2 regions of the Blautia sp. MSK.18.38 genome follow, and region 2 is predicted to be linked to the other one. Evidence: predicted binding sites of a transcription regulator. Region 2 holds the regulator's gene; the other holds the start of a gene.

Region 1 (15,659 bases), on a different contig from region 2:
GTAATCAGTGTCTTCTTTTCTGTAGATCATAAATGGACCATGAGCTTCAATATCTGCTTCATCTATTACCATGAATCCATACTTGTCACACATTTCATAGAAAAATGGTGCGTTCGGATAGTGGCTGGAACGGATCGCATTAAAATTATGCTGCTTCATTAACGTAAGATCGGTTGTAATCTGTTCCGGATTGATTGTAAATCCAGTAACCGGATCAGAATCATGTCGATTGACACCACGGAATTTAATCTTCTGTCCATTTAAATAAATAACCTGGTCTTTAATCTCTATCTTTCTTAATGCAATGTGATCTACTATTACTTCATTCTCTGTTTCAAGAATCAGTTTATATAGATATGGATTTTCTGTATTCCAAAGTTCTGGACTTGCGATTTCTAATACAGCTGTTCCTTCTTCAGCAATACTTCCTAGTGCTACAACTGCTCCGTTTCTATCTTCAATCGAAATTTTTACATTTAACGGAGAGTAGAATTTCATTTCAATTTCTACTTTCGCAAGCATATCCTCAATTCTTGTTTTAATATGATAATCACTGATTGCCTGTTTTGGGCGTTTCAAAATGTACACATCCCGGAAAATACCACTCATACGGAATTTGTCCTGATCTTCCAAATAGGAACCATCACACCACTTCATTACCAACACTGCCACCGTATTCGTTCCATCCTGAAGTACATCGGTAACATCAAACTCACTGGTCATATGCGAAACCTGGCTGTATCCTATGTAAGAGCCATTGATCCATACGTAAAAGCAACTGTCTACTCCTTCAAAGTTCAAAAAAGATTTTGGCGCTTTCTCATCTCTACTGTACTCAAAAGTATGTACATAGGCTCCACACGGAATGTCCTGTGGCACATATGGTGGATCAAACGGAAATGGATACCGGATGTTTGTATACTGATGTGTATCATATCCAGCCATCTGCCATACACTTGGAACCTGAATCTCATCAAAATTTTCTGTATCATAATTCTTCTCAAAGAAAGAATCCTGAATGTCATAGATGCTGTTAAAATACTGGAATTTCCAAGTTCCATTCAATAACTGCATACGATCTGACTCTTCTCTGTGTTCCACCAAGTTATCCATTCTTCTGGATGCCGGAATATAATAGGCTCTGGCTGGCATTGTGTTTTCGTGCAGTACGCTTAGATTTTCATAATAACGTGGTACGATCATAAATAGCTCTCCTCCAATACATATACTTTTTTGTTCTTTGTTTTCCTAAAGCAAACCTTATACTTTACTTTTTGTTTACGTTCCTTAGTTATGTTATATATAGCTTATCCTAATCCGCAAAATATGTCTATGAATTGGATTAGACAAAATATGCACTAAATGATACAATGATAAAAAATACGAAAAGAGGTGCTGTCCTATGTATTTGAACACCGGTTATTTGAACCACTCACATATGGATTTCAAAGACAAAAGTCGTCCGCTGATTGTAGGTAGCTGTGGTACTTACCGTCTTTCCAGACATCCCAAACTTCCGACCTACCGTCCAAAGGGTCGTCTGGATTATCAGATTATATATATCACTGCTGGTTGTGGGCATTTTCATTTTGATAATGTAAATAATGAAACGATTGTTCCAGCCGGCAACATTGTACTGTACAGACCGAAAGAACTCCAAAAATATGAATATTACGGAGAAGATAAGACAGAAGTATACTGGATTCACTTCACAGGAAGCAATGTGAAAAATATCTTACGTCAATATGGGTTTCCAGATAAAGAACGTGTCTTTCAAGTGGGTACATCTAATGAATATGAACAAATTTTCAAACGTATCATTATCGAACTCCAACGCTGTCAAGACAATTATGAGGAAATGCTTGTCCTTTTGCTACGTCATCTTCTGATCAGTTTCCACCGGGAACTGACAAGAGAGCACATATTAAAAAATGAATACCTTGATCATGAGATGGATAATGCTGTTACCTTTTTCAGTGAAAACTACAATCAAAATATCAATATTGATGATTATGCTGCCTCACGAGGCATGAGTGTCAGCTGGTTTATCCGAAATTTCAAAAAATATACCGGTTCTACACCAATGCAATTCATTGTGGGAATCCGCATCAACAATGCTCAGATGTTACTAGAAACAACAACTTATTCCATCAATGAGATTTCTAAGATTGTCGGATATGATAACCAGCTTTATTTCAGTCGGCTTTTTCACAAATTGAAAGGATATTCGCCAAGAGAATACCGAAAAATAAGAAATAGGTTATGAAATCTATAATGTCATAAAAAGTGAACTACTCGGCAACTTAGTTACCAGAGCATCTGAAATCTGGCGGGATACCGCCTTTTTTCAGGGTGCGTCCATGACACCAATACTGCTTGCCTTTCGGCTATACAGCTACTTTTATTACTTCTGGATTTTTTAGTCCGGTTACGGACAGTTCCTTCTGCTTTCCGGATACGGAAAGATATTTCCGCAGGATATTAAATGCGCCTACTGCATCTGCATTGTAGCTTACTCTGTCAGTTATATACATACCCCGTTCTTTTCGGTTTGTTGCTTCTGCATATCTTTTTGATACTTCCGGTGATAACGGACTGCACTGGCTGGTATAGCTTTCCTCCTGTTTTATCAATTGGATCCCATACAGTTTCAGCTTATATCCCAGCATGATATAAAGCCTGTTATATGGCAGTCCGTGAAACTTCTGGTTGACTTTATGCCCCATATCTTTCTCTTTACGGATATTTCGGATATCTCCCACAACCACACAGCGGATATCTTCTTTTCTGCAGTATTCTGCAATCCATCTGGTCACTTTATGAAGATAATCCTTCACTGTATTCTGCTTTTTTCTGTAAAGTCTCTGGATATGTTTCGATGATCCTGGATATCTTATCCCTCTTTCCGATTGCTGCGCATACCAAACAGACTGCACTCTGGCGATCTCTTTATGAAAGTATCTTTCCAATGAAAGATATTTCCTTCCAAGGATAAAAGTCCGGCCATTTCCGGAATCATAACAGGTCATCAGATTATGAAGTCCAGGATCAATAGATAAATAATGTCCATTCTGGGAAAGCTGCTCTGGTCCTTCAATCTCATAGATAACGATAAGGTCACATTTTCCGTTTTCCGGCGGATAGATCCGCAATTGTTTTATATGATCCATGTCCCTGAAAATCTTATTTTCAAGATATAGAAATCTTTCATGGATCCCATAGGTTTCTTCCATATAGATTTTCAGATCCTTTGGCAGAGACAGCCGCAGCTGGTCTGAACCTTTCTCATGCCGGATCCCCATCTGCATGTATGTGACCGGGATATTGTCCTGTTTAAAACGGGGCGGATTTGGATCTTTGATCCCTCCGGTCTTTTTCAGGACATAGAAAGATCTCCATGCTTTGTCCAGCTGCTTGCAGGTCTCCTGTGCTGTCTGTGACGGAAGCTGTCTGTACCACAGATCTCCTTTATGCGCTTTTTTCTGATAATACCAGTCAGGATACTTTTCCAGTCCCAGCTCTTTATAATGATGACGTTCGTAGTTGCAGACATTCCAGAGTTTGGAAGCTGCATAACACATATGCCCTATGATATTGGAATATTCCGGCCGGATCTTTACAGATGTTCTGTGTGACAGCAGCATTCCTCTTCCCCCTTTGGACAGCTATGCAGATAGAAATCTACACTCCACCTTGGTTTAATACGACTTGCTCTGATGCTCAATATAACGGCGGATATTTTCCTCCGATACAGATCCGATCGTTTCCACATAATAGGAATGGTTCCACAGCTCTCCCTTCCATAGCTGGTCTCTTATTTCCGGAAAACGTTCGAACAGTTTTCTGCCGGTGATCCCCTTCAGATACTTGACAATCGCTGTTATGGACAGTTTTGGTGGAGCTGATACAAAACAGTGGACATGATCACCTTCACCACATTCAAATAAATGAACAGTAAAACCTTTATCCTCAGCGATCTGCTGCACCAGTTCCTTTAGGTATTCCTCAATTTCTGGGTTTAATATCTTCCGCCGGTATTTCACCGACCACACCATATGGTAATTAATATTACACACACAAGTCCTGTAATGTATTAGCTTTTCTTTCATACATATAGTATAACATAACAAGTAGAAATGCGCAATAAAAAACGAACATATTTTCGATTGATTATATGCCGGTTACGGCATTAATACCAAGGGATTGGGAGATTATTATATTATTTCAATGTGCAGATATGCACAATCCTGCGCTTTCATCTCGGTAATTGAATTGCCAAGGATTCCCGCTTATTGTCCTAAATATCAAAAAAGGATGCCAACGAATCAAAGCAGATTACGTAACATCCTCTTCTTTTTATTAGTGCTATTTTATAAATTCAACCGAATAGTAATACATGTACTCATTATCTGTATCTATATGCTCCCCTGCAATATCCTGTATTGGCAACGAGCTTAACCCTTTTTCTCCATAAATCAGTGCTGCTAATCCTTGCTCTGTTCCATACTCTATCTTGCATTTGTTTTCAATAGTCGTTGCTGATCTTCCATAATATTCCCTGTTTTTAACTCCCTCCAAAATTGGTATTTCTGTCATATATTTTGAATATTTATCTGCTGCGATGAGCTTTGCAGTAAAATTATCAAAATCCGGTGTAATGACAATCAATCCATTTGTGGAAGATTTCACATCTTCATAGGAAAGTTCCAAAACTTTTTTATGTGAAACTCGTTGTCCAAGCTGATATTCTGACAAGTAAATAGATAACGTTTTAAATGTATCCCTTGAATTGTATCGAAACATCATTGTTCCATCAATTCCTGATAACAATTCAGCAGTTTTCATTTCTATACTATCTGAGTCTACTGCTTCAATATAGTTTTGTGGTTGTCGCAATTTATTACATACGATGGATCCAAAAGTAACCATAGATATTCCCACTACAATAAGAAGCACTATAATGATTGACCAGTTTTTCGATAGCCTGAGGCTGGTCTCCTGTGGGTTGGTATTCGGAGTGTAATTTGAAATGATCCATACGGTTCTCCTTGTTGTTCTGAAATTTGTGGATATGTAAATACTGCCTGTTACTATATGTAAAGAGAGTGCTTTTATCTTTATTATTGTTGCTTTTACAGTATGTCATTCAGCGTAAAAAAGTATAGGGCAACCGAATATTTGTTCTATACTTTTTACTGCACCACACAAAAAGGCAGAGCCTGCTCCACTCAGACTCTGCCTCTCACTTTTTTCTTTTTATACTGCCGTCATTCTTCTACTTTTCTCTCATAAACGATCTCACCGCCAAGAACTGTCATATCCACTTTCGTGGTCTTGATCTCATCCGGATCAATCTTATAAATATCTTTCTCCAGAACTACGAAGTCTGCATTTTTTTCCACTTCGATGGTTCCGTTCTCGTCTTCTGTATAGGAAGCGTAAGCTGCGTTTTTTGTAAAAAGCTTCACCGCCTCATCTACAGACATTTTTTCGGAGGGGATCCAGCCTTCCTGTGGCTGACCGCTGATATTTTTGCGGGTGACTGCAAAATAAATATTCTCCATGGCATCAAAGCTTACCACAGGAGCATCCGAACCGCCGGACGTATGGATTCCCATATCCAGCATGCTCTTCCATGCATACACCTTATCCATACGGTGTGCGCCGATGGCAGGTTCCACTGTGTTCATATCCAGATCGATAAATACCGGCTGGATATATGCCAGAAGATCCTGGTCTTTCATCCCCTGCAAAATACGCGGATTGGTGATCTGGCAATGTACGATACCATGTCTGCCCTTTTTATTATCCTTCCGGTAAAGAGATTTCGCAGCTGCCTCAATGACCATATCCATGGCACGATCGCCGATACAGTGTACCGCTGCCTGCATCTGATGCTGGTCAAAAAAAGCAAACAGATCGTCAAGCTCATCCTGACTGAATGTGATGATCCCGGTATTTCCCGGCGAATCCTCGTAAGGCTCATTCATGGCCGCAGTTCTTGCACCAAGGGAACCATCCTGGATCAGCTTCATTGGTCCGACAGTAAAGTGATCCCCCCTCTGTCCGGTACGATATCCTTCCTCAATAAAAGCCTTCGCATCCTCCGCCCGCTCAAAAAGGCACTGCTCATAATGGCGGATACTCAGCTCCCCTCTGGCATCCAGTGCCTTGTAGGAGGCCATGATCCGACGCCAGTTTTTCCCCGGAAGTGAGGCAAGATCATCGGACTGTACACCTGTAAATCCACATTCATTCAGCTTCTTCGCACTGTATTTGATGTAGCCTTCCACTTCTTCCTGGGATGGTGCTTCCAATACGGAAGAATAAAACTGTACTGCATTTTCCTTCAGAAGTCCGGTATCCAGGTCAACCTCCTTCGCAATCTCCGGGAACTCCGGGATTTTTTTCAGAAGCTCCAGACCGCAGCTGTTGCACACAGCCACATGCCCGCAGACACGCACCATAATGATGGGGATTTCCGTTGAGAGCGCATCCAGCTCATCCTTGTGCGGATAGCGTGGCTTATCAAAATGCTCCTCATTCCAGCCTCTGCAGTAAAGCCAGGTCAGCTTCTGACCTTTGCTCTCCTCCAGTCTTTTTTTTGCTGCGGCAAGCATTTCCTCAACACTTGTACAGTCAAACAGTTTTACAGATCTTTCCACAAATGCATAATGCAGCATATGCATATGTGTATCCACAAAACCGGGCAGCATCAGCCTTCCCTTAAGGTCGATCCGTTTTTTGCAGGAAAAAGCTTCCGCTTCTTTATCAGTTCCCACAAAAACGATCCGACCATTTTCGATTCCCACAGCCTCTGCCACTTTTTCACTGTCATCCAGTGTTCTTATACATCCGTTAAAAAAAATTGTATCCACTGTTTATTTTTCCTCTTTTTCTTTTTTATCCTCGTAGAAAAGTGCCATATCCTTGTCTACCTTTCCAATTCCCATGTAACGCGCCTTGTAATCCTTCAGCAGTTTAAAGAAAGTACCACTTAAGATAAATAATGTGGCAACATTTACAAATGTAGGGAATACGGTTGTAAAGTCTGCAATTACCCACAGCTGCGCCGGTGTTCCGTTTCCGTAAAGAGTAAGCACTGTGACCAGAAGACCCCATAATGGTGTTCCAAGGATAAAAACCTTCTCTGCAATCTTCAGAACCTTCTGATTATTTTTCAGCCAGTGCTTCAGGATCACGCTGTAGTAGGTGAACCATCCGGTTGATGTTGTCAGTCCGAAAAGGAAGATACTGATCGCGATCAGTGCTCTCGCAACAGAGCCCATTCCGGACTCAAATGCTGTCAGTGTCAGCTCTGATCCCTGAAGTCCTGAATTCCAGTAGCCAGTGGTAATAACAACAAGACCTGTCATGGAGCACACTACGATAGTATCTGCAAATACCTCAAATGCTCCCATCAGTCCCTGTTTTACAGGATGATCTGTCTTTGCGGAAGCATGAATCATAGGAGAGGTTCCCCAGCCTGCCTCGTTGCTGTATACGGAACGGGCAAATCCAAGACGCATTGCTGTTGCAACACCGGCTCCCATAAATCCGCCGACTGCCGCCTGTGTTGTAAATGCGCCCTTGAAGATCATTCCAAAGGTTTCCGGCAGTTTGTCAAAATTCACTACCAGTATTGCGAGAGAGCCTACAATGTAAAGCATGCACATGATCGGTGTCATATAGGAAGAGATCACGCCGACTTTCTTTACACCGCCGATGATGATCAGATAAATCGCTGCCACATACAAAAGTGACGGTACGATGTACGGCAGGTGGAAGGTACTTCCGACAGCCTCTGATACTGTATAATTCTGCAAAGTAATGAACCATGTCATGAAAATACAGCCGCCGAACAGTACTGCAAAAAGTTTCCAGAAGGGAAGCTTTTTCTCTCCGCCAAGACCCTTCTGCATGTAGTAGGTCGGGCCTCCCTGGTACTCACCGTTTGGCTGTTTCTCTCTGTAGTATACAGCAAGTGTTACCTCTGCCATCTTGATGACCATGGCAAGAAGCGCCGCGATCCAGAGCCAGAATAATGCCCCAGGTCCTCCTGTTGCAATGGCCGTTGCAACACCGGACATATTGGATACACCAACAGTACCTCCGATCGCAATGGAAATAGCCTGGAACGGTGTCAGGCTCTTTCCGTCATCTCCGCCTTCCTGGCGACGTTCTTTACTGAACATGTTTTTCACAATGTAACCAAAATGGCGAAACTGGAAGAAACCGGAACGTACTGTCAGATATACGCCTGTAGCGAGGATCGTAATCAGCAACGGCAGTCCCCAGAGCCAGTTGGTCAGATTTTCAAATAATTCAAACATCTTTTCCTCTCCTGTCCTTCTTATTTTTTGTCTTTTGCATCCATTCGGAAAATCTGTGTATAGAATATAAAAAATCCCCGGAACATGAAGGCAGATACGGATACCCGGTGTTCCCGACATACAGCTCTTCTGCCATATATCTGCGAGCCCCGTTTCTATCCTCTTTATCCTTCATGCTCTGGGGATCTTACATTTCAGCCCACGAATCTTCCAAACAATGACAGTATATCACAGTTCCGGAGGAATTTCTACTTTTTCTGTTTGAATTTTGTATTTTTATTCATTTTTCGTGAATATTACTATTTTACCGTATGGATTCCGGATACTCCACCCCTTCCGGCATGGAATCCCATTCGTTAAGGCCAAGGCTCTGCTTGAATTTCGCCTGTTCAAGCGTAAGCTTCGGGAGATCATCCTGCAGATAATCCATCAGCTCACTGATGCCTTCCCTGGTCTTGTTATTTACCATGAAGATCCGTTCACAACCCATGTTCTCCATCCACTGTCTGACCATGGGAATGTTGGCATGGGGAGAATCCACCTTGGTGATGATCCCGATCAGCGGCCGTAGTAGAAAATTCCTGCTGCCGTCACTAAACAGGTTAAATGGCTCATTGGCTGCCTGTACAATGGCGATCACATCCGCCTCAAAGGAAAAGCAGGCCAGTCCTACGCTGAAATGCTTGGATTCCGCATATTCTCCCGGTGAATCAATAGTATCTTCATTTGTATTGGTATACTGAGTCTTATGATAATGAAGCTCTTCCCCTTTAAGCGCCTGTGTCAGGGATGTTTTGCCGGCTTCACTTCGACCCATCAGAAAAATTTTTTTCATTTTTTATCCCGTCCTGCCTCAGCTTCTGTGGATCTTACAGACATCGAATTTCAATGTCTCATGGAAAAATCGTACCACTTCCTCCACAGCTGTCATCACTTCCGTAAAACCGCCTGTCAGGATCAGCGTCCCACAGAAACGATCCATAAATCCTACTTCCACATGAGCTGCCTTCACTGCAACATCTGCCGCAACCACGATTGCCTCCCAGGGTGTGACACGGACCATGCCGATGGCATCTCCTCTGTGATCTTCACCTTCATGAACACCGATATGTAACGCAAGATTCTCATAAACAGATTTATCACTTGGTGTAAAAACATGTGCAAAGGAAAGCTCCTTTCCAGGTACTCTCACCCGGGTCAGCCGAAGTCTTCTTCCCTTAAGGTTCTCATAATCATCATGAAACAGCCTCTCCAGCAGTTCTTCCTTCGTTATCCGTTCTTCCATGGTACACTTCCTTATCGCTTGGTGATATTGCATACTACATATCCCAGAGTATCACGGAAATAATCCACGATCTCCTCCATTGCAGTCTGCACATCGGAAATCTCTCCTGTTATGATCAGTGTTCCTGTAAAACGGTCTGCAAATCCAAGATACACATTACCGCTCTTCACAGCAATATCGGATGCGATCACAGCAGACTCGGAAGGTGTCATATTCATGATACCAATTGCAGATGATCCATAGTCCACCTGCGGATTCAGTCCAAGCTTCTGATATATGATAGGTGCCGGACCACCCATGATATGGGCAAATGTGATCTCCTTACCGGCTACGGTTTCCTGTACGATTCTGATCTGATCTCTATGTTCATCCGCCATTGATGATTCCTCGCTTTCAAAAATTTCGTATTACAGCATTTTTTTAATTACTGCTATATTCTTCCCGATTGATCTATAGCACTCTCAGAAATTACTGCATCAAGTTCAGCTGTGCAAAACATAATTTGATGCGTCAGATGTTCTCGACGTACGTAATATTCGATAAGCCGGACTCTGTTCATCCGGCTTATAATTTCCCTACGTTAAATTTTACTATCTGAGCCTCTTAATGTCAATACAATTCTTCGAAAATAAGGCAAAAAACAACGTTAATTGAAATATAAATCCACAGAAAACAACATCTATTTCCACATCAGGATAAAAATCATTCAAAAATCTGCTTAAAACTCAAACACCTTCTTAATACTGTCATAATGTAGGAATTTTCCCTCTGCGGCAAACGCCCGGATCTGCTCCAGGGTTGCAAACATATATCCGTCTGTCTCTTCTGTCTGAAGCTTCAGATCCTTATCCTCCACATCCATGACAAAACGGTACACATCCACAAAGTAATTATCTCCTTCCCCCGGATTCTCTCTTTTATATGTAAAAAGGTATCCGCCCTCTGCCTCACTGGCGTCCAGTCCGGTCTCCTCTTTCACCTCACGGAGTACTGCATCACGGGAAGCCTCTCCTGCCTGGGCTGCACCGCCGGAAACCTCCCACCAGCCCGGAGCCCAGGCCTTTGTCATCACACGTTTGGTAATAAGAAAGGTCTTGTCCGGTCTTGCTACCACGCCCAAAACTGTCAGATGATACTCTCCATCCTTTAAACACCAGTCATTGCGCTTCATAGTTCGTCCTGTCGGTTTCTTATCTGCATCGTAAATATCCCAGAATTCCATTTTATCTATCTCCTGTCTTTTTACAGAACGCGGAAATACAGTCTTACATTTGATCCGTTTCAGCCTGCCCGTTTCTCCGTTTTCTGTATCTTTTTTATTTGTTATGATAACACGTTAAAATCATATATGTAAACCCCTGGATCCGATACCATTTTCCAGTTAGCGCTACCGTTCACTCCGTTCTCAGTAACCAGTTATCCTTCTGCATCTGTTTTTTTCACATTATAAACATGCAAGTACCTGCAGCCTGAAAGATGATATGCAAAAATCTATAGATTATTTTTATTATATCGCTCGTATTATGAATTAGTTTTATAGATTATTCTGTTATATAATTAACACAAACAAACGATTCTATTTAAAATAACCAGGGAGGTTTTTTCAGATGAAGAATGATTATCCGCATATTTTTTCCCCATTAACCGTTAAAAATATGACTATCAAGAACCGTATTGTTATGATGCCGATGGGCACCAACTACGGTGAACAGAACGGCGAAATGAGTTTTCTTCATATCAATTATTATGAGCAGCGTGCAAAGGGTGGCACAGGTCTCATCATCGTAGAGAACGCAAGCATCGATTCCCCGCAGGGCTCCAACGGAACCACACAGCTGCGCATCGATCATGATAACTATCTGCCACGTCTTTTCAAATTCTGTGAAAATATCCACAGATATGGAACAAAGATCGCGATCCAGATCAACCATGCAGGTGCTTCTGCAATTTCTTCCAGAATTAACATGCAGCCGGTTTCCGCATCCGATGTTCCATCCAAGGAAGGCGGCGAGATCCCGCGTCCTCTTTCCAAAGATGAGATCCTTCACATCGTAAAAAAATACGGTGAGGCTGCAAAACGTGCACAGACAGCTGGCTTTGACGCGGTAGAGATCCATGCAGGACACTCCTATCTGATCAGTCAGTTCCTCTCCCCGATCACAAACAAGCGTACCGATGAATTCGGTGGATCTGTTGAGAACCGTACCCGTTTCTGCCGTATGGTCATCGATGAGGTAAGAAAACAGGTAGGACCTTTCTTCCCGATCATGCTCCGTCTCAGTGCGGATGAGCTGATGGAGGGCGGAAATACACTGGAGGATACTCTGGAATACCTGGATTATCTTCAGGAAGAGGTTGATATCTTTGATGTTTCCTGCGGACTTAACGGTTCCATCCAGTACCAGATCGATGCAAATTATCTCCCGGACGGATGGCGTTCCTACATGGCAAAGGCCGTAAGAGAAAAATTCAACAAGCCATGTATCTCCATGGGTAATGTCCGTGACCCGAAGGTTGCTGAGCGTATCCTGGCTGACGGTGATGCAGACCTGATCGGTATGGGCCGTGGTCTGATTGCAGACCCTGCATGGGTAAACAAGGTTGCCACAGGTCATGAGTGTGACCTCCGCAAATGTATCTCCTGTAACGTTGGCTGTGCCGGAAACCGTATCGGTGTAAACCGTCCGATCCGCTGTACTGTAAACCCATCTGTTCTTGAGGGCGATGTATATAAGAAAAAACATGTAAATAAAAACTGCAACGTGGTCGTTATCGGCGGCGGTACTGCCGGACTGGAAGCTGCCTGTACAGCCGCAGAGGTTGGATGCAATACCTTCCTTCTGGAAAAAGGCAATGAGCTTGGCGGACTTGCATCTCTGATTTCAAAGATCCCTGCAAAGAACCGTCTTGCTGATTTCCCGCACTATCTCATGCATCGTGCTGAACAGCTTGATAATCTTTACATCTTCAAAAACACAGAAGGAGCACCGGAAAACATCCGCAAGTTCCATCCGAATATCATCGTAAGCTCCACCGGCTCCGCTCCGCTTCTGCCTCCGATTGCAGGACTAAAGGATCGTATTGACAACGAGAACCATAATATTTATTCTATTCTTGGTATGATCAGCCACATTAATGATTTTCCGAAGGATCTGGAAGGCAAAAAGGTTGTTGTTGTAGGCGGCGGTGCTGTAGGTCTTGATGTTGTGGAATTCTTTGCTGACAGAAACGCAGACATCTCTATCGTTGAGATGATGGATCAGATCGGACGTGATCTTGACCCGGTAAGCAAAAATGACACAAAGACCATGATGAAAAAACACAATGTACATCAGCTTACAAAAACTGCTCTCCTTGAGGTTAAGGATTCTTCCTTCCTTGTCAGGGGCGACGGTGAGCCTTATGAGCTTCCATTTGAGTACGGCTTCGTATGTCTCGGAATGAGAGCTCAGGGACAGCTTTACCAGAACCTCACAGAGGAATTTTCTTCTGAGGATGTTGAGATCATGAACATCGGCGACAGCCAGAGAGCAAGACGAATCATTGACGGTACCCAGGAAGGACGCAATATCCTTACCATTCTTGAGCAGAAGGGATACCTTTAATATTTTTCCGCTATACCCTTTCCGGGAACATTTCAATCCTTCTACCGGAAAGTGTATATAGATCTGTTACAGTTCACTCGGTGATCCGTAACATAGATTTTCCACGTCTTCCTCCCCCGCAGCCGTCCGGAGAATGTCCGCAACTTCTTCAGATCTATGTGGTGGGAGGTTTAAAAAAGACAAATCTTCATCCAGATTTTACCAATGAGAGGAGTTATTACCATGTCAGAAAGAATTACAGGACATACCGAACTGATTGGTCTTATGGCATATCCGATCCGCCACTCCAGCTCTCCTGCCATGCAGAATGAAGCTTTTGCAAAGCTTGGCTATGATTATGCATATCTTGCATTTGAGGTTGGTGCAGACGAGATCGAGGATGCTGTAAAAGCAATCCGTACTCTGAAAATGAGAGGTTCCAACGTTTCCATGCCGAACAAAACTCTGGTAGGCCAGTACCTTGACGAGCTTTCACCGGCAGCAGAAATGTGCGGCGCTGTAAACACCATCGTTAATGATCATGGTCATCTTACAGGCCATATCACAGACGGTATCGGATTTATGGCAGCACTGAAAGACAATAACATCAACGCCATCGGAAAGAAAATGACCATCGTAGGTGCAGGTGGTGCCGCAACTGCTATCGAGATCCAGGCAGCACTTGACGGTGTAGGCGAGATCGTGATCTTCAACCGCAAAGATGAATTCTGGGGCCGTGCAGTATCTACGGTAGAAAAGATCAACACCAGAACTTCAAGCCATGCTATTCTCTATGATCTGGCAGATCTTGACCAGCTGAAAAAAGAAATGGCTGACAGTTATATTTTCGTAAATGCGACAGGTGTTGGAATGAAACCACTGGAAGGTCAGTCCGTTGTTCCGGACAAGTCTTACTTCCGCCCGGAGCTTATCGTTGTTGACGTGCCTTACTCCCCTCTTGAAACTGCTATGCGTTCTATGGCAAAGGAAGTTGGCTGCAAGACAATGAACGGCCTTGGCATGATGCTTTTCCAGGGCTCCGCTGCATTTGAACTGTGGACCGGCGAACCGATGCCGATCGAACATATGAAAGAGATTCTTAACATCAGATACGACGACTAAACTGCTATCTGTTCCTGTCGTATCAGAAAGGACCATTATGAAAACAGTTCAGGTAAGAAATATCACACTCGGAGAGGGAAGACCGAAGATCTGTGTCCCGATCGTGGGACAGACAAAGGATGATATCCTCCTTGAGGCAGAGACCTTCGCAAGGATCCCCGTAGACGTTGTGGAATGGCGTGTTGACTGGTTTGAGGACGTTTTTGACACAGACAAGGTTCTGGATGTGGCAAAAGATCTCCAGACCGTTTTAAAGGACACTCCGATCCTCTTCACCTTCCGTACTGCAAAAGAAGGCGGAGAAAAAGCGATCTCCAACGAAGCTTACAAAGCACTCAACATGGCTGTCGCAAAAAGCGGCTATGTAGATCTCATTGATGTAGAAGCCTTCACAGGTGAGGAGATCGTAAAAAGCATGATCCAGGAAGCACACAGCTATGGCGTAAAGGTCATCGCTTCCAACCATGATTTTGACGCAACTCCTGAGAAGGATGAGATCGTGCGCCGTCTTCGCATGATGCAGGACTATGGCGCAGATATCCCGAAAATGGCTGTTATGCCAAGAAACAAACAGGACGTGCTTACACTCTTAAGTGCCACGCTGGAAATGTCCGAGCAGTTCGCCGACCGCCCGATCATTACCATGTCCATGGCAGGTACCGGTGTTGTCAGCCGTCTCGCCGGCGAAACCTTCGGTTCCGCCCTTACCTTCGGTGCAGCTACCAAAGCTTCCGCACCGGGACAGATCAATGTCAACGAGCTTGCACAGGTTCTTGACATTATCCACAAAAGCCTGTGATCCTGTAACCTCCCATAAAAAGGATCTACGGTAGATTTTTGTAACAGAACGCGAATTATAAACCAGTTTTTAAACCCAATTGATGTAACAAATTTTTGCAATTTTAATCCCATAATAGCAAATCTATTAAAATAATAATTAAAAACAACAAATCTCATGACAAAAAGAAGAAGTGTGCTGACCCATCCAGCACACTTCTTCTTTTTCTTTTTTTATATCTTTGTTATTCCTCTGATCAATTTTTATCCTCGATGGCATTCTCCTCTTTCTTTCTGGGGTCCCAGTTTGAAAGGAAGATATTCAGGCCGAAGCCTACAGCCAGGGCCCATGCGGATGCCCATGCAGTTCCCTGAGTTGCAAGCACCGCTGCCATAACACCTGCGATCATCTTGTCACGGTCTGTTCTGCAGTAATCCATACCGATCCTTGCACAGACAAAGGCCTGAAACATCAGAGTAATGGAGGAACCGACTCCGAAGATCGGACGGAAGAAGCTTACAACCGGAATGATCAGCACACTTAAAAACGTTGCAATA
Region 2 (15,659 bases):
TTTTTTGCCCCGGATCAGGACCCAGCCCTTATTGGAAAGCTGTCTCGGATAGCCATCTGCATAACCTACGGGGATCGTTGCCATTCTGGTAAAGCGTTCTGTAACAAACGTTCCTCCATAGCTTACCGCTGTTCCACGTTCCACATTTTTCACATAAGATACATGACTTTTCAGCTCCATTGCAGGTGTCAGCTTCACAATATCACGTTCTACCTCCTCTGACGGATAAATACCGTAAATGGTGATGCCGGCACGAACGACATTGAGATTTGCTTCCGGAACACGGATGATACCTGCACTGTTGGAGCAGTGACGTACCGGAATATGAACGCCTCTTTTTTCCAGAAGCTCTGCAAAACGGAGATAACGGTCCAGCTGCACCAGTGCAGGAGAACGGTCGGTCTCATCCGCCCTGGCAAAATGGGTAAACATTCCCTCGATCACCAGATTCGGGATTTTTGAGATTTTTTCGATCTTTATCGCATTTTCCGGAATATCCGCATATCCGATCCTTGTCATTCCCGTATCCAGAGCCAGATGAATATGTACATTTTTTCCAATGCGTGCACCTGCTTTTGCATATTCTGCCGCTGTATTTAGATCTGATATGGTGATCCGGACATCGTTGGCTGCAAGTTCTTCATAATATTCCTCAAATACAAGGCCAAGGATCAGGACAGGCTTGATGATCCCTGCATGCCGAAGCTCCAGTGCCTCCTCTGCAGTAGCTGTTGCAAATCCCCAGATATAGTCATAGTCCTGGATCAGACGGGCAATAGCTCTGGCACCATGACCATAACCGTCCGCCTTGATCACAGCGATGATCTTTGTCCCTTCTTTGACATTTTTATGCATTTCCTCAAAATTGTGGGCAATGGCATCCAGTGATACCAGTGCTTTTACTCTCTCGTATTTTTTCATAATCCCGACTCCTCTTCACCTATAGCTAATGCCTTGGGCAGATATTCTATGATATCTCCTGCCAGCATACTGCGCATTCCTTTTTCAGCGGCTGCAAGATCACCGCAAAGTCCGTGAAGATAAACACCTAACGCGGCCTTTAAAACCATGGGAGGCTGTTCCTCCGTTTTCAGATACATACATAACACTGCTGCCAGGATCCCGGAAAGCACATCTCCGCTTCCTGCAGTTGCCATTCCGGAATTACCGGAAAGATTCAGATACATCTGGCCTTTTTCATCTGCGATCACCGTACATGCATCCTTCAATACGCACACAGAGCCTGTTTCCGCAGCACATTTCAGTGCAGTATCTGCGATCTCATGCTGGATCTCCTGGATCGTTCTGCCACTGAGCCGGCTCATTTCTCCGATATGCGGTGTCAGGACTACATGCTCTCCCAGATACTGGTACCACTGTGGATGTGCAGCCAGAAGGTTCAGGCCGTCCGCATCCAGGATCAGCGGCTTTTTCTCCCGGGCAGCCGCCGTGAGAAACCACTGTTCTCTCTCACGGCTGGCCACTGATGTTCCAAGTCCCGGTCCGATCACGATCACATCACACCAGGATAGAAGCTGTTCATTGGATTCCTGATCAAAGCGGCTGCAGACCATAGCCTCCGGAAGGAGTATCTGCAGTGGGATCCTGTTGGCTTCCACAGTCTGGATCTTTACCATTCCCGCACCGGCACGAAGTGCTGCACTGGCGCTTAAATAAGCGGCTCCACACATTCCCTCACTTCCGGTCACAAAGAGCACTTTTCCGAAGGTACCCTTGTTTCCGCCGGGATCACGTTCCGGAAACAGCTTCAGATCTTTATTTTCCAGACAGGCGGCAGATGCAGTCACAGCTTCCTGCTCATAGATCCCGATATCGGCGGTAACGATCCTTCCTGCATACAGTCTTCCCGGATAAAAGCAAAGACCTCTTTTCCGGTAGGCAAATGTGACAGTCAGATCGGCGCTGAAGGCAATTCCCATTTCCAGGCCAGTATCTCCGTTCACTCCTGACGGGATGTCAACTGCAATCTTTTTGGCCCTCGCACTGTTCATCTCATGGATGATATCAGCATAATGCCCCTCGATCGGACGCGTCAGGCCTACCCCAAACACGGCATCTACTATAGTAGTATATTCACTCCACTGCGGGTTATTCACCTCCGGGACACGATAACCGGAAGCGATCTTATACTGAAGAGCTGTCTCTCTGGTCATTTTATCTTTGTTTCCGACCATATAAAACTCTACCCGGATTCCCTTCAGATGGAACAATCTGGCAACAGCGATACCGTCACCGCCATTATTTCCGCTTCCGCAGACTACCAGGATCCTTTCGTCCTTCTGGAGATACTTTTCTGTTTCCTCTACCACCTTCAGTGCCGCCCGCTCCATCAGAACCTCGGAGGGAACTCCGATCTCACGGATCGTTGTGGAGTCCAGATCCTTCATTTCTTTGCAGGTAACAAGCTTCTTCATTCTGTCTTCTGCCTCCCCTCTGTCATAGAGAAAGCTGCCGTTTCCGGCAGCTTAACAATTCTTACTTATCCACATGTTCCTGCCTGTATTTGCTGAGATTATAAGACAGTGTCATCAGACTCTCGGAAAGATGAACGTTCTCTACGATCACATCATCCGGTGTCTCAAGATCGAGATGTGCAAAATTCCAGATTGCCTTGATCCCGTTCTCCACCAGGATATCTGCCATTTCCTTGGCTTTATTCTTGGGAAGTGTCAGGATCGCGATCTCCACGTTATTCTCTCTCAGGAAAAACGGAAGCTCACTGAGCATCTGGATCTCAAGTCCACGGACTGCGATGCCCTCAAGCACAGGATTTACGTCAAAGATACCAACCAGCCTGAACCCGCGCTTCTCAAAATCCACATAATTGGCAAGTGCCTGTCCCAGATTACCGGCACCCAGGATGATCATCGGATGAACGGTATCCAGTCCCAGGATCTTACCGATCTCTGTATAAAGATAGTGTACATTATAGCCATACCCCTGCTGCCCAAAACCGCCAAAATTATTAAGATCCTGACGGATCTGAGAAGCTGTGGTATGCATCTTTTTACTTAATTCATTGGAAGAAATACGTTCTACATTATCTTCCATCAGCTCTCCTAAGTAGCGGTAATAGCGTGGCAGACGCTTAATCACCGCTTTCGAGATTTGTTTTGTCTCCACGATAGTTTTCCTCCTTACCTTACACTAGGTTAATTATAACGAATTGACATTTTCCTGTCAATTAAAGTTGTCTATTCTGTACAAATTTCTTTATAATTTTTCTAATAATTGATTTTTTCTTTGAAATCCCGGCAGTTTCCGTTATAATAGGTGGAGGATTTTTCCCTGTTCAGACATAAACAGGGGTGATTCTTTATACAGGAGGACAGTTTTTATGATTTTATCATGTCAGAATATATGCAAGGCCTTTGGCGAAAAAGTAATTTTAAATGATGCATCCTTTCACATTGAAGACCGTGAAAAGGCTGCTCTGATCGGATGCAATGGTGCAGGAAAGACCACACTGCTGCGTATCATCATGCAGGAGCTTTCTGCTGATTCCGGTACCGTGGTGCTTGCCCGGGATAAAAATATCGGCTATCTTGCCCAGTACCAGGATATCCACGGACATCATACCATCTACGAGGAGCTTCTTACCACCAAGCAGCACATCATCGATATGGAACGCCGTATCCGCAATATGGAACAGGAAATGAACACGGTGACCGGTGATGAGCTGAACCGTCTGATGGAAACCTATACCCGCCTGACCCATCAGTTTGAGCTGGAGAACGGATACGCTTACAAAAGTGAGCTGACCGGTGTCTTAAAGGGTCTCGGCTTCACGGAGGAAGATTATGACAAGCAGATCGAAACTCTTTCCGGCGGTCAGAAAACCCGCGTGGCGCTGGGCAAGATGCTTCTTTCCAAGCCGGATATCCTGCTTCTGGATGAGCCAACCAATCACCTGGATATGGAAAGCATCTCCTGGCTGGAAACTTATCTTCTGAATTATCCGGGAGCTGTTTTTATCGTCTCCCATGACCGTTATTTTCTGGATAAGGTAGTCACCAAGGTCATTGAGATCGAAGCCGGACAGACCCGCGTATACAGCGGCAACTACTCTGCCTATGCTCTCAAGAAGGCTCAACTTCGTGACGCACAGTACAAGGCATACTTAAATCAGCAGCGGGATATCAAGCATCAGGAAGCCGTTATCGCCAAGCTGAAATCCTTTAACCGTGAAAAATCCATCAAGCGTGCGGAAAGCCGTGAAAAAATGCTGGACCGTGTACAGAGGATCGAAAAGCCTCTTGAGCTCCAGGACCGGATGCGTATCTCGCTGGAACCACGGGTGTTAAGCGGAAACGATGTGCTCCACGTGGAAGCGCTTTCCAAGGCTTTTCCGGGACAGACCCTGTTCTCCGATATCTCCTTTGATATCAAACGCGGCGAGCGTGTGGCACTGATCGGAAACAACGGAACCGGAAAGACCACCATGCTGAAGATCATCAACGGTCTTATTGAGGCAGATGCCGGCAAATTTTCCCTTGGTTCCAAGGTGCAGATCGGTTATTACGATCAGGAACATCATGTTCTGCATATGGACAAGACGATTTTCCAGGAGATCTCCGATACTTATCCGACTCTCACAGAGACCGAGATCCGAAATATGCTTGCCGCATTTCTCTTTACCGGAGATGATGTTTTCAAGGAGATCTCCGCACTTTCCGGTGGAGAAAGAGGCCGTGTTTCCCTTGCAAAACTGATGCTTTCCGAAGCCAACTTCCTGATCCTTGACGAGCCTACCAATCATCTGGATATTGCCTCCAAGGAGATCCTGGAGGAAGCACTGGTCAGCTACACCGGTACAGTCCTTTATGTATCCCATGACCGTTACTTTATCAATCAGACTGCGACCAGGATCATGGAACTGACAAACCAGGCAGTGGTAAATTACATCGGTGATTATGATTACTATCTGGAAAAGAAGGAGGAGCTGACCAGTACCTATGCACCGGGAAGCACTTCTCCGGAGGCACCTGCCGAAGAAAAATCGGTTTCCGAGAACAAGCTTTCCTGGCAGCAGATGAAGGAAGAACAGGCAAAGAAACGAAAACGGGAAGCCGAGCTGAAAAAAGTCGAAGCCCGTATCGAAGAGCTGGAAACAAGAGACAGCGAGATCGACGAAACCATGGTCCTTCCGGATGTCTGCACCAATGTAGCGGAATGTACAAAGCTGAGCCGCGAAAAAGCAGCCATCGCTGAAGAACTGGAAGAGCTTTATGAAAAATGGGAAGAGCTGGCCTGACGGTCAGCTCTTTTTTATCCCCTCATGTTTTTATGGAAGCAGCATGCCGAGATGCTGTTCAAAGCATACACCATCGTTACGGTCTGTTCCTTCCTCCACCGCATCCCGGATCGATGCCGAGATAAAGTCCACGGCCAGCTCTGCACAGGTTTTCATGGAATATCTTTTTACCAGCCCTGCACTGAGCACGGATGCAAAAAGATCTCCTGTCCCGGAATAGCTTCCGCCAGATTTCTCTGCAAATACCCAGGAGCTGTTTCCGTTTTCCAGGACAAGATTTCCCATTTTCAGAGGCTGCCCCTCCTCCCTGTGATCCACTCCGGTGATCACAACGGCAGGAAGTGAAAATTTCCGGGCAAGTCCGCACCCGATCTCCCGGATCTCTTCCATCCGCCGGGCCTCTGATGCCTTTTGCAGTTCCTTCCAGATCTCCTCCATTTTTTCTTTTCCGTAGAGAAGAAGGAGGGCTTCCGTAAGGTTCGGTGTGATCACATAGGAACGACGTGTCAGTTCGCAGAACCGGCTGCGAAGCTCTTCTGTATAGATCGGATAAACCGCGCCGTCATCCCCCATCACCGGATCTGTAAGGATCAGAGTATCCTTCCCTGCAAACGCATCCATAAATTTCAGGATCCTGTCTGCCTGCTTATCGTCAGAAAGAAATCCTGTATAGATCCCATCCGGGAAAAATCCTCTTTTTTTCCACTGCTCCATATATGGTTCCATATGCTCTGTGAAATCCTCACAGAAATAACTTTCATAACCGGTCTGGTTGCTTAAAACAGCGGTGGGAAGTGGACACGCCTGGACTCCCATCACCGAGATCACCGGGATCGCTGCTGTCAGTGAACATTTCCCCAGCCCGGAAAGATCATTGATCACTGCTATTTTTTTCATGGTAATTCTCCAGTCTTGAGTTTTTTTCTGTAATATTATAGAATGAACTGTCAGGTTTACGCAATCATTTTTGGAAGGAAATCATCATACTTATGTTAAATATATCTGCAGAACACAAAAAAGAACACCTTTATCTGGAGGTTTATCACTATTACCGGAAGCTGATCCTGGAAGGCCGTCTCCTTCCCGGAAGCAAAATGCCCTCCCTCCGCAAATGCGCCCAGGAGCTGAAGCTGAGCCGTACCACCATCGAAAATGCCTATCTTCTGCTGGCAGCAGACGGCTATATCATCGCCAGGGCACAAAGCGGCTATTATGTCACCAGCATTGCTTCCAAGCAGCATCTGCTTCCCCCCGAAAAACAGGATAAGGATATCACGCCCTGCCTTTATGATTTTGCCTCTTCCGGTGTTGACCGGGAAAGCTTCCGTTTTGATCTGTGGCAGCGTTACATCAAAAGCGCCCTCCGCCAGGGCGAACGTATGCTTTCTTATGGCGAACCCCAGGGCGAAAGCGATTTCCGGGAGGTTCTCGCAGACTATATCCGGGAACGCAGAAATGTGATCTGCTCCCCGGATGACATTGTAGTAGGAGCCGGTCTCCAGCCCCTTCTCCAGATCCTCTGTCCTCTAATCCATGAACGGAAAACCGTTTCGTTCCCCACACCGTCCTTCACCACATGCAGCACCATCTTTCAGGATTACGGCTTTGATGTCCATTACCGGGACAAAAGCTGCGATGTGATCTATGTTTCTCCTGCTCACATGACGAAATGGGGCGAGATCATGCCGGTAAAACGACGCCTGGAGCTGATCCGTCATGCGGAGATCAATGACCATCTGATCATTGAGGATGATTTCGAAAACGAATTTGTTTATTTCCAGAAGCCGACACCTTCACTTTTCGGTCTTGCAGGTGGTGAAAACGTTGTCTATATCGGTTCCTTTTCCAGGCTGCTGCTGCCCTCCATCCGTGTCAGCTTCATGGTACTGCCACGCTCTCTCCGGGAAAAATATACAAAAAAAGCAGCCTTTTATAATCAGACTGCTTCCAAGGCAGAACAGATCGCGCTCTGCCAGTTTATCCGCGACGGGCATCTGGCTTCCCAGACTAGAAAGCTCCGCCGCCTTTATTCCCAGAAGCTGAAGGCTCTTTCCCAGGCTGTCCGGGAAACCTTCGGCCAGGACTGCCAGATTCAAACAGGAACCGCAGGAACCAGCCTTGCCCTTACTCTTCCCTGTTCTCTCACAGGCAGTGAACTGACAGACAGAGCCCGGAACCGTGGTCTGGGACTGGAGGTTCTCAGAGAAAACGGAGCCGAGGTCACCCTGGTCCTCTCCTGCTCCTCCATTCCATCCAAGGATTTTCTGCCTGCCTGTCAGCTTCTGAAGGAGGTTACCGGCTCCTAATCTCTCCGGTTATCGATCATGTAGAGCAGGGCATTTACAATGCACGCAGCAATATTGCTTCCACCCTTGCGTCCTTTTGCCACAATATAAGGCACATCTGCGTGCATGATTAGCTCCTTGGACTGCACAACATTCACAAAGCCTACCGGCACACCAATGATCAGCTCAGGAGAAAGCTTTCCGTTCTCAATAAGCTCATAAAGACGTACCAGTGCGGTAGGTGCGTTTCCAATGGCAAAGATCAGCTTTTTATCCATCTCTGCTGCCTTGTCCATGCTGGCTGTGGCTCTGGTAGTCCCGTTCTTTTTTGCAAGGGCAGCCACATCCTCATCGGACATGAAGCAATAAGCCTCACCGCCGTAGCGGGCAAGTGCACGCTTGTTGATCCCGGCCTTTGCCATCTGGGTATCTGTGACGATACAGGCACCGTTGCGAATGGCGTCCATGGCTATCTCCACTGCCCCCTCCGAGAAGCAGAGATTTTTTGCATAATCAAAATCTGCGCTTGTGTGGATGCAGCGTTTTACGATCAGCTCTGTTCCCGGGATCAGGGGAGTATCCCCCAGCTCTTCTGTGATGATCTCAAAGCTTCTTTTTTCGATCTCCATGGGTTTTACATTTTCAAGCTCAACTTTCATTTCTATTCTTCCTCCGTAATCCCGTTTTCCAGTATCTCATAGATTTTTTTCATATCCAGATGCTTCCGCAACTCTGCAGCCAGGATATCATACTGCTGTTCCTTAAATGCCGCAAAATCCACGCCTGTCATATTTTCCACATCAATACCTTTTTTCTCACCGATCACGCGAATGATCGCCTCTGCAGATGCTTCCTTATCGAAAACGCCATGGATATAGGTTCCGCACACATTTCCTGCAAAAGCACCCTCTTCTTTTTTCTTACCGCTGACGCTGTCTGTGATCTTCGTGGCTGTTCCTGCATTGTCCTTCAGGATGCTTTCGCCCATATGGATCTCATAGCCCTCGATCTCCGCACCGGAAAGAGGAGCAAACACACCGGACAGCTGACCGAAATGCCCCTGCACCCTGGTCCTGGTTTTCTTTTCGGCAAATACCGTTTCCATGGGAAGAAGTCCCATTCCTTTCATGGAACCGCCATTTTCAACTCCATGAGGGTCGCTTAAGGTCTCGCCCAGCATCTGATAGCCGCCGCAGACACCAAAGATCAGCTTGCCTCTGGAGGCTTCCTTGAGAACCGCTGCCTCCATTCCGCTTTCCCGCATCCAGATCAGATCACCCATGGTGTTCTTGGTTCCAGGAAGGATGATCATATCCGGAGAGTGAAGATCTCTCGGGTGTTTTACATAGCGGAGAGAAACTCCGGGAATGCTCTCAAAAGGATTAAAATCCGTAAAGTTGGAAATCCTTGGTGTACGGACCACTGCGATATCAATGACACCGGCTTCCTGCTTCCGGTCAAAACGCTCCGTCAGGCTGTCCTCATCCTCCACCTGGATATCCAGATAAGGCGCCACACCCACCACCGGGATCCCGCTTCTTTCCTCAAGCATGACAACACCAGGGTCCAAAATAGTCTTATCTCCGCGAAATTTGTTGATGATCAGCCCCTTTACCATAGCCTTCTCATCGTCCTCCAGAAGCTCCACCGTACCGATCAGCTGGGCAAAAACACCTCCACGGTCAATATCTCCCACAAGAAGGACCGGTGCCTTGGCCATCTTTGCCATACCCATATTTACAATATCCTCATCCTTGAGATTGATCTCGGCAGGACTTCCCGCACCTTCGATGACAATGATATCGTTATCTGCTGCAAGAGCGTTGTACGCCTTCATCACATCCGGGACCAGGGTCTTCTTATATTTGAAATAATCCCTAGCACTCATGGTTCCAAGAACCTCTCCGTTTACGATCACCTGGGAGCCTACATCATTGGTAGGCTTCAGAAGGATCGGATTCATCAGGACAGACGGCCGGATCCCGGCTGCCTCTGCCTGCATGACCTGGGCCCGTCCCATCTCAAGACCATCCTCTGTGATAAAGGAATTCAGTGCCATATTTTGTGATTTAAAAGGAGCCACACGATATCCATCCTGCTTAAAGATCCTGCAAAGTCCCGCAGCCAGCAGGCTTTTTCCGGCATTGGACATGGTTCCCTGTACCATTATTGCTTTTGCCATAATATACCTCCCTCAAGTACTTCGATCAGTTTTACATTTTCTTCATGGCGCTTTACCGCGATCCGGTAATACCCCTTTGTAAGACCCGGATAATTGCTGCAGTCACGGATCAGGATCCGCTTGCGCAGACAGAAGTCAAAGAGCTCCTCCGGTCCTTTAAAGAAAATATAATTTGCTTCCGACGGAAATACTTTATACCCAATGCGGGCCAGCTCATCCTTCAGCCACTGTGCCTCCCGAAAAACAAGCTGTCTTCCCTCCTCTACATATTCCGTCTCTGTAAGTGCCTGGAGCCCGGCTGCCTGGGCCATGGTGGAAACATTCCATGGCTGAACGCAGAGCTCCATCCTTTCCAGCAGCTTTCTGTCAGAACAGAGGCCATAGCCCAGCCGCACACCGGCCATGGCATATCTTTTTGTAAATGCCTTCAGGATAAAAAGATTATTGAACCCGGAAAGAGAACGCTTCAGAGAATACTCTTCCGGTTCCTTTACAAAATCAAGGAAACACTCATCTACCACCAGCAGGATATCCAGCTTTCTGCATTTTTCCAGGATCCTTTTCAGAAGCCTGTGGGGAATCAGCATGCCGGTAGGATTGTTGGGGTTACATAAGAAAGCCATATCCAGTCCCTTATGGAGGATATCCAGATATGCTTCACTGAGCACAAAACCGTCATTTTCCGTCAGCATGTAATATTCCAGCTCACAGCCAGTGCTGGCCAGAGCCTGTCCGTATTCCGCAAAAGTAGGCGCCGGGATCAGAGCCCGCTTTGGCTTTACTGCATGACAGAGCGTAAAGATCACTTCTGCTGCTCCGTTACCACATATTACCTCTTCCGCTTTTACCCCTTCCGATTCTGCGATCCTTTCCCTGAGAACGCCGCATCCCACCTGGGGATACTGTGCAATATGATCCAGACTGTGGATAATGGCCTGCTTCACACTTTCCGGTGTTCCCAAAGGATTCAGATTTGCCGAAAAATCCAGGCAGTCTTTATGTTTATATACGTCTCCTCCATGTATGTGTTTTGTCATTGGTCATTCTCCTGTCTGTATTTATTGTTACCTTAATAACCCGAACCGGATCCCCGCACTGAGCAGTCCAAATACAACCACCCCCAGTATGGATGCCGCGTACATCAGCCGGTTAGCTCTTTTGATATCCTCCGGCTCCACCGGGCGGATCGGATCCCCGATCGTGGGTTTTTCATATAATTTCCCGAAATAATATGCATTTCCCGCAAGCTGTACATCCAGCGCTCCGGCCATGGCAGCCTCTGTCTGAGCAGAGTTGGGGCTTGCATGATTTCTCCGGTCACGTTTGTAGATCTTTGCCGCGTTTTTTGTATCCATTCCTGTAAAAACAGTTCCTGCCACCATCAGCCATCCGGAGATCCTGGCAGGGATATAATTGGCCACATCATCCAGCTTTGCCGCAATACGGCCGAAATAAAGATATTTGTCATTTTTATATCCAAGCATGGAATCCATGGTATTGATACCCTTATACAAAAACATCAGCGGCACCCCGCCGATAGCCATATAAAGCATGGGGGCGATCACGCCGTCGGATGCATTTTCCGCAACGGTTTCCACAGCAGCCTTTGTCACGCCGGTTTCCGTAAGCTCTCTGGTATCACGGCCTACGATCATGGACACCGCATAGCGTGCCTCGTCCAGAGTTCCGTTTTTCAGCCGGTCATAAACCTTCATACTCTCATCTTTCAGGGAACGGGTGGCAAGAAGCTGATAGCACCAGAAAACCTCCAGCACAAATCCGGTCACCGGCAGATACCGGTAAAGATAATAAAGCACCAGAAGCGGCACCCCGCCGCTGAACAGACCGACAAGCACTACGATCAGAAAGCCTCCTGTCAGCTCACCGCCGTGATTTTTCGGAAAAATCTTCCGGATCACCTTTTCCAGCACTGCGATCAGATTGCCGATGACACAGATCGGATGATAAAGCCATCTGGGATCTCCGATCAGAAGATCCAGCACAAATCCTATGACCAGTGCAGGAAGACTATATTTCAGCATCTTTTTTCTGCCTCCGTTCTTTCTTATATTCCAGTGCGTTCTTCAGAAAGCGTGCCGGAACCCTGGGATTTCCGTAATAATAAAGATGCGGAAATCCTGCCATCAGCCTGCCTCGGTCATGGATACAATCCCATCCTCTTTTAGATGCCGGCTTTGCCGCATGAAAATCCTCTCCGCAATCTGTGGAGTCAAAGTAATGGAATTCATGAGCCGGGATCTCACCAAGTCCGGTATCCTGTTTTTCCGTAAGGGTGATATAGCCGAACCGGTTCAGCTTCGGTGTCCGGTAAGCCCTTCCAGGGATCACCCCGCAGACTCTGCGCTGCTTTCCTTCCATATCCTCCATCTCCTGATGAAGATACATGAATCCGCCACATTCTGCCAGACAAGGCATTCCATCCAGGATAACTTCCCGGATCCGGGTGCACATTTCCTGATTTTCTTCCAGCGCCTCCCCGTTTAATTCCGGGTAACCGCCGCTTAAAAGAAGCCCGTCCAGATTCTCCGGAAGCTCTCTGTCATGAATGGGTGAAAAACGTACCAGCTCCGCTCCCATCTGCTCCAGAAGATTTAAATTATCCGCATAGAAAAAGCAGAAGGCTTCATCATCCGCCACACCGATCCGCACCTTTTCCTCTGTACGGTATCCGAAGGCAGTATCCTTCTGTATCAGCATTTCCGTCTCCGGTGCCGCAAGCTCCGGTGCTTCCCCTGCAAGCTCCAGGATCCCATCGATATCCAGGGTTTTCTCCAGTACCTCGGAAAGCTTCTGCAGACGGCTTTTCAGCTCCGGGATCTCCTCCGGAAGCACCAACCCCAGATGACGGCTTTCGATCACACAGTCCTCCACCTTCGGAACATATCCCAGCACCTTTACGGAAAGCTCCTCTTCCAGAAGCTTCTTCATCCTGGGATACAGCATGGGAGACATCTGATTAAAGATCACGCCACAGATATGACTGTCCTTTTTGTATTCCAGAAAGCCCTTTACATAGGCAGCCAGGGAAACACTCATGCCACGGCTGTTTACGATCAGGATCGCCGGTGTATCTGTGGTGGAGGCCAGATCATAGGCGCTGGCTCTGGAGGTGATCCCTCCTACACCATCATAATACCCCATGACTCCCTCCATCACTGCGATCTCACAGTCCGATGCGTTCTTTGCCAGAAGATACCGGGTTCTGTCTCCATCTGTAAAAAACGTATCCAGGTTTCGGGATCTTGTACCGATCACACGGCTGTGGAACATAGGATCTATGTAATCCGGGCCGCATTTAAAAGAAGCCACCTTAAGGCCACGGTTCACCAGCGCCTGAAGCAGCCCGCAGGTGATCAGGGTTTTTCCGCTTCCGCTGGCACCTGCCGCAAGAAGTATTCTCGGGATCTTCACCTAAATCTCCTCCCATCTTCCGCTGCAGGAAATGATATAGATCGGATTCTCACCCATCATCATATGATACCTTCCGATAGATTTTGATCTTGCCGCAGACAGCTGTACGATATCCACATCCGTCAGGCTGAAATCTCGTATGGCATTCATGGCTTCCGTCACCGTCTCCAGGGTGATGCAGTTGATCACGATCCGTACTTTTGGATTTTTGTCCAGAAGAAGCCGGATGATCTCATTCATATTTCCGGAAGACCCGCCGATAAAGGCATGTGTCGGAACAGGCAGTTCCACCATTGCTTCCGGTGCAGTACCCGGCACGATCTCCAGATTGTCTGTGGCAAATTTCCGCCTGTTCTCCTTCAGAAGAGCAAGGGCATCCTCCTTTTTCTCGATGGCATAGACCTGCCCCTTCCAGGCACGAAGCGCCATCTCAACAGAAACCGAGCCTGTACCCGCTCCCACATCATAGCAGACAGAATCCTCCTGAAGCCGAAGCTTGGACAGAGAAACCGTACGCACCTCTTCCTTTGTCATAGGCGCCTTCCCACGGAGAAATTCCTCATCACAGATCCCGTGAACTGCGGGCAAAGGTACTGCCTTTTCATTGCACGCAGTTACCACGCTTAACGCATCGCCCCGGTATTCTGTAAGATCTGCTGCACTGGCATGAAAGATTTTTTCATTTTCGTAGGAAAGATTTTCACCCACATAAAGGGTCACATCACCCATTCCATACGCAACCAGACGAGAAGCCAGGCGAGCCACCCCATCCTCTGTTCCCAGAATGGAAAAAACCTTGGGGTTATGCCGAATCAGGGCAATCAGATTGCAGTCTCTTCCATGAGCGCTGACGATTCTGGCATCATCCCAGGAAAGACCGATCTTCGCCATAAAATAGACAACGGAAGAAATCCCGCAGATCACCTGGACATCACCATCCAGAAGATCGATCAGCTTCCTTGCGCCGCTGTAGAAGCCCACATCGCCGGAAAGGGCAATGGCAACGGTACGGTACTGTGGATGTGTCTTGATATACTCCACGATCTTATCACTGCGGTACTCATGGAGAACCATCTGCCCCGGCATCTGTACGGCATCTGTCATACGCTTTGCACCGATCAGAAGCTCCGCCTCATCAAAGGCCTTCTTTCCTTCCAAAGTCAGGGTTTTTTCCGCACCCATGCCGATGCCTACAAGAGAAATCCTCTGTGACAGGGTAAGGCCGAACAGCTTTGCCAGAAATACCCTTGCTTCCGGCAGGGACAGCCCCTCCTCCTGCAATGGTCTTCCGATGATCACAGGTGTGACGCCGCAGCGCTGACAAGCCTCCATCTTTTCCGGGAATCCACCTGCCAGACCGGTATCCTTGGTGACCAGATAGCTGCACTGAAACTGTCGAAGCATGGCTTCATTGATCTCTGTGGAAAATGGCCCCTGCATACCGATGAGATGCTTTCCCTCGATCCCCAGCTCCGCGCAGGAGCTGATCACGGAAGGGATGGACAGCACCCGGGCAAAAAGCCTCTCCTGGTAATCCGGGATCACTGTAAATTTAGACAGCTCCTTGCTTCCTGTGGTAAGAAAAATGTTCCCCTCTGTACCGGAAAGAAGTTCTGCCGCCTTCTCCGTGCTTTCCACATAGATGGCTTCCCTGTTCTTCTCCCCCTCCGGGCGAAGGACACGCTGATAGCGGATGCTTCCGTTCTCACAGGCAGTCCGGATATTTTTTGTCACCTCTGCTGCATAGGGATGAGTGGCGTCCAGAACGATCTCCGGCGCTTCCCTTCGGAAAAGCTCCTCCATATCTTCGGTTTTCAGCCTTCCGGCGCTGACATGGAGAAATTCATTTTCCTTCAGAAGGGAGCCGCCATATTCCGTAGCTGCACAGGCATAGACCGGAACATGATTTTCCGCAAGGAACTCACAGAGCGCATAGCCCTCGGTGGTCCCTGCAAAAACAATGGCTTTATACATTCTTATATCCCCTTGGTGTTACCATCTTGCCGTTTACATTCTTAGTCTGTGAATTTCCCACAAATACGGTAGTAAACATATCCACTTCTGTATCACGGAGTTCCTTCAGTGTCATAACCTGTGCAGTCTCGCCGTCACGTGCGATCTGGGCAACCGTGCCGCAGACAGTATCCGGGGACTTGTATTTCATCATCAGATCACAAGCCTTCTGAAGATAATCCTTACGTTTTCTGCTGGACGGATTGTAAAGGCATACCACAAAATCCGCCTGTGCTGCTGCCAGAAGCCTTGCCTCGATCTTCTCCCACGGAGTCAGAAGATCACTTAAGCTGATCAGGCAGAAGTCATGGATCAGCGGTGCACCCAGCACTGCGGCGCCGCCTGTGGCTGCTGTCACACCCGGGATAATGGTCAGCTCCACATCCGGATAGTTTTCTCCCACCTCATACATCAGACCTGCCATGCCATAGACACCGGCGTCACCACTGCAGATCATGGAAACGGTTTTTCC

Evidence for each region. Region 2 encodes Rex, which represses fermentation and respiration genes when NADH is low (regulators of the CRP and FNR family bind a similar motif). Its sites were predicted from a motif close to ATTGTTAANTANTTAACAAT; they were not measured.
Region 1: the regulator Rex is predicted to act here: its motif matches at 11,164-11,183, upstream of NE638_RS01865 (oxidoreductase).

Annotation. Positions count from the first base shown of each region.
Region 1 is NZ_JANFYP010000002.1:79,701-95,359, forward strand. It holds gene NE638_RS01805 (glycoside hydrolase family 2 TIM barrel-domain containing protein) at 1-1,203, opposite strand, end outside; gene NE638_RS01810 (AraC family transcriptional regulator) at 1,403-2,266, shown strand; gene NE638_RS01815 (RNA-guided endonuclease InsQ/TnpB family protein) at 2,388-3,644, opposite strand; gene tnpA (IS200/IS605 family transposase) at 3,699-4,109, opposite strand; gene NE638_RS01825 (hypothetical protein) at 4,366-4,929, opposite strand; gene NE638_RS01830 (amidohydrolase) at 5,268-6,878, opposite strand; gene NE638_RS01835 (alanine/glycine:cation symporter family protein) at 6,882-8,333, opposite strand; gene NE638_RS01840 (hypothetical protein) at 8,326-8,508, opposite strand; gene NE638_RS01845 (EutP/PduV family microcompartment system protein) at 8,638-9,168, opposite strand; gene NE638_RS01850 (BMC domain-containing protein) at 9,187-9,618, opposite strand; gene NE638_RS01855 (BMC domain-containing protein) at 9,630-9,995, opposite strand; gene NE638_RS01860 (NUDIX hydrolase) at 10,337-10,840, opposite strand; gene NE638_RS01865 (oxidoreductase) at 11,226-13,223, shown strand; gene NE638_RS01870 (shikimate dehydrogenase) at 13,446-14,324, shown strand; gene aroD (type I 3-dehydroquinate dehydratase) at 14,362-15,123, shown strand; gene NE638_RS01880 (hypothetical protein) at 15,359-15,659, opposite strand, start outside.
Region 2 is NZ_JANFYP010000009.1:42,633-58,291, reverse strand. It holds gene alr (alanine racemase) at 1-921, opposite strand, end outside; gene NE638_RS07435 (NAD(P)H-hydrate dehydratase) at 918-2,435, opposite strand; gene NE638_RS07430 (redox-sensing transcriptional repressor Rex) at 2,497-3,144, opposite strand; gene abc-f (ribosomal protection-like ABC-F family protein) at 3,359-5,275, shown strand; gene NE638_RS07420 (pyridoxamine kinase) at 5,306-6,172, opposite strand; gene pdxR (MocR-like pyridoxine biosynthesis transcription factor PdxR) at 6,265-7,581, shown strand; gene NE638_RS07410 (precorrin-8X methylmutase) at 7,578-8,219, opposite strand; gene NE638_RS07405 (cobyric acid synthase) at 8,222-9,742, opposite strand; gene cobD (threonine-phosphate decarboxylase CobD) at 9,727-10,779, opposite strand; gene cbiB (adenosylcobinamide-phosphate synthase CbiB) at 10,807-11,784, opposite strand; gene NE638_RS07390 (cobyrinate a,c-diamide synthase) at 11,771-13,174, opposite strand; gene cobK (precorrin-6A reductase) at 13,175-15,148, opposite strand; gene cobJ (precorrin-3B C(17)-methyltransferase) at 15,141-15,659, opposite strand, start outside.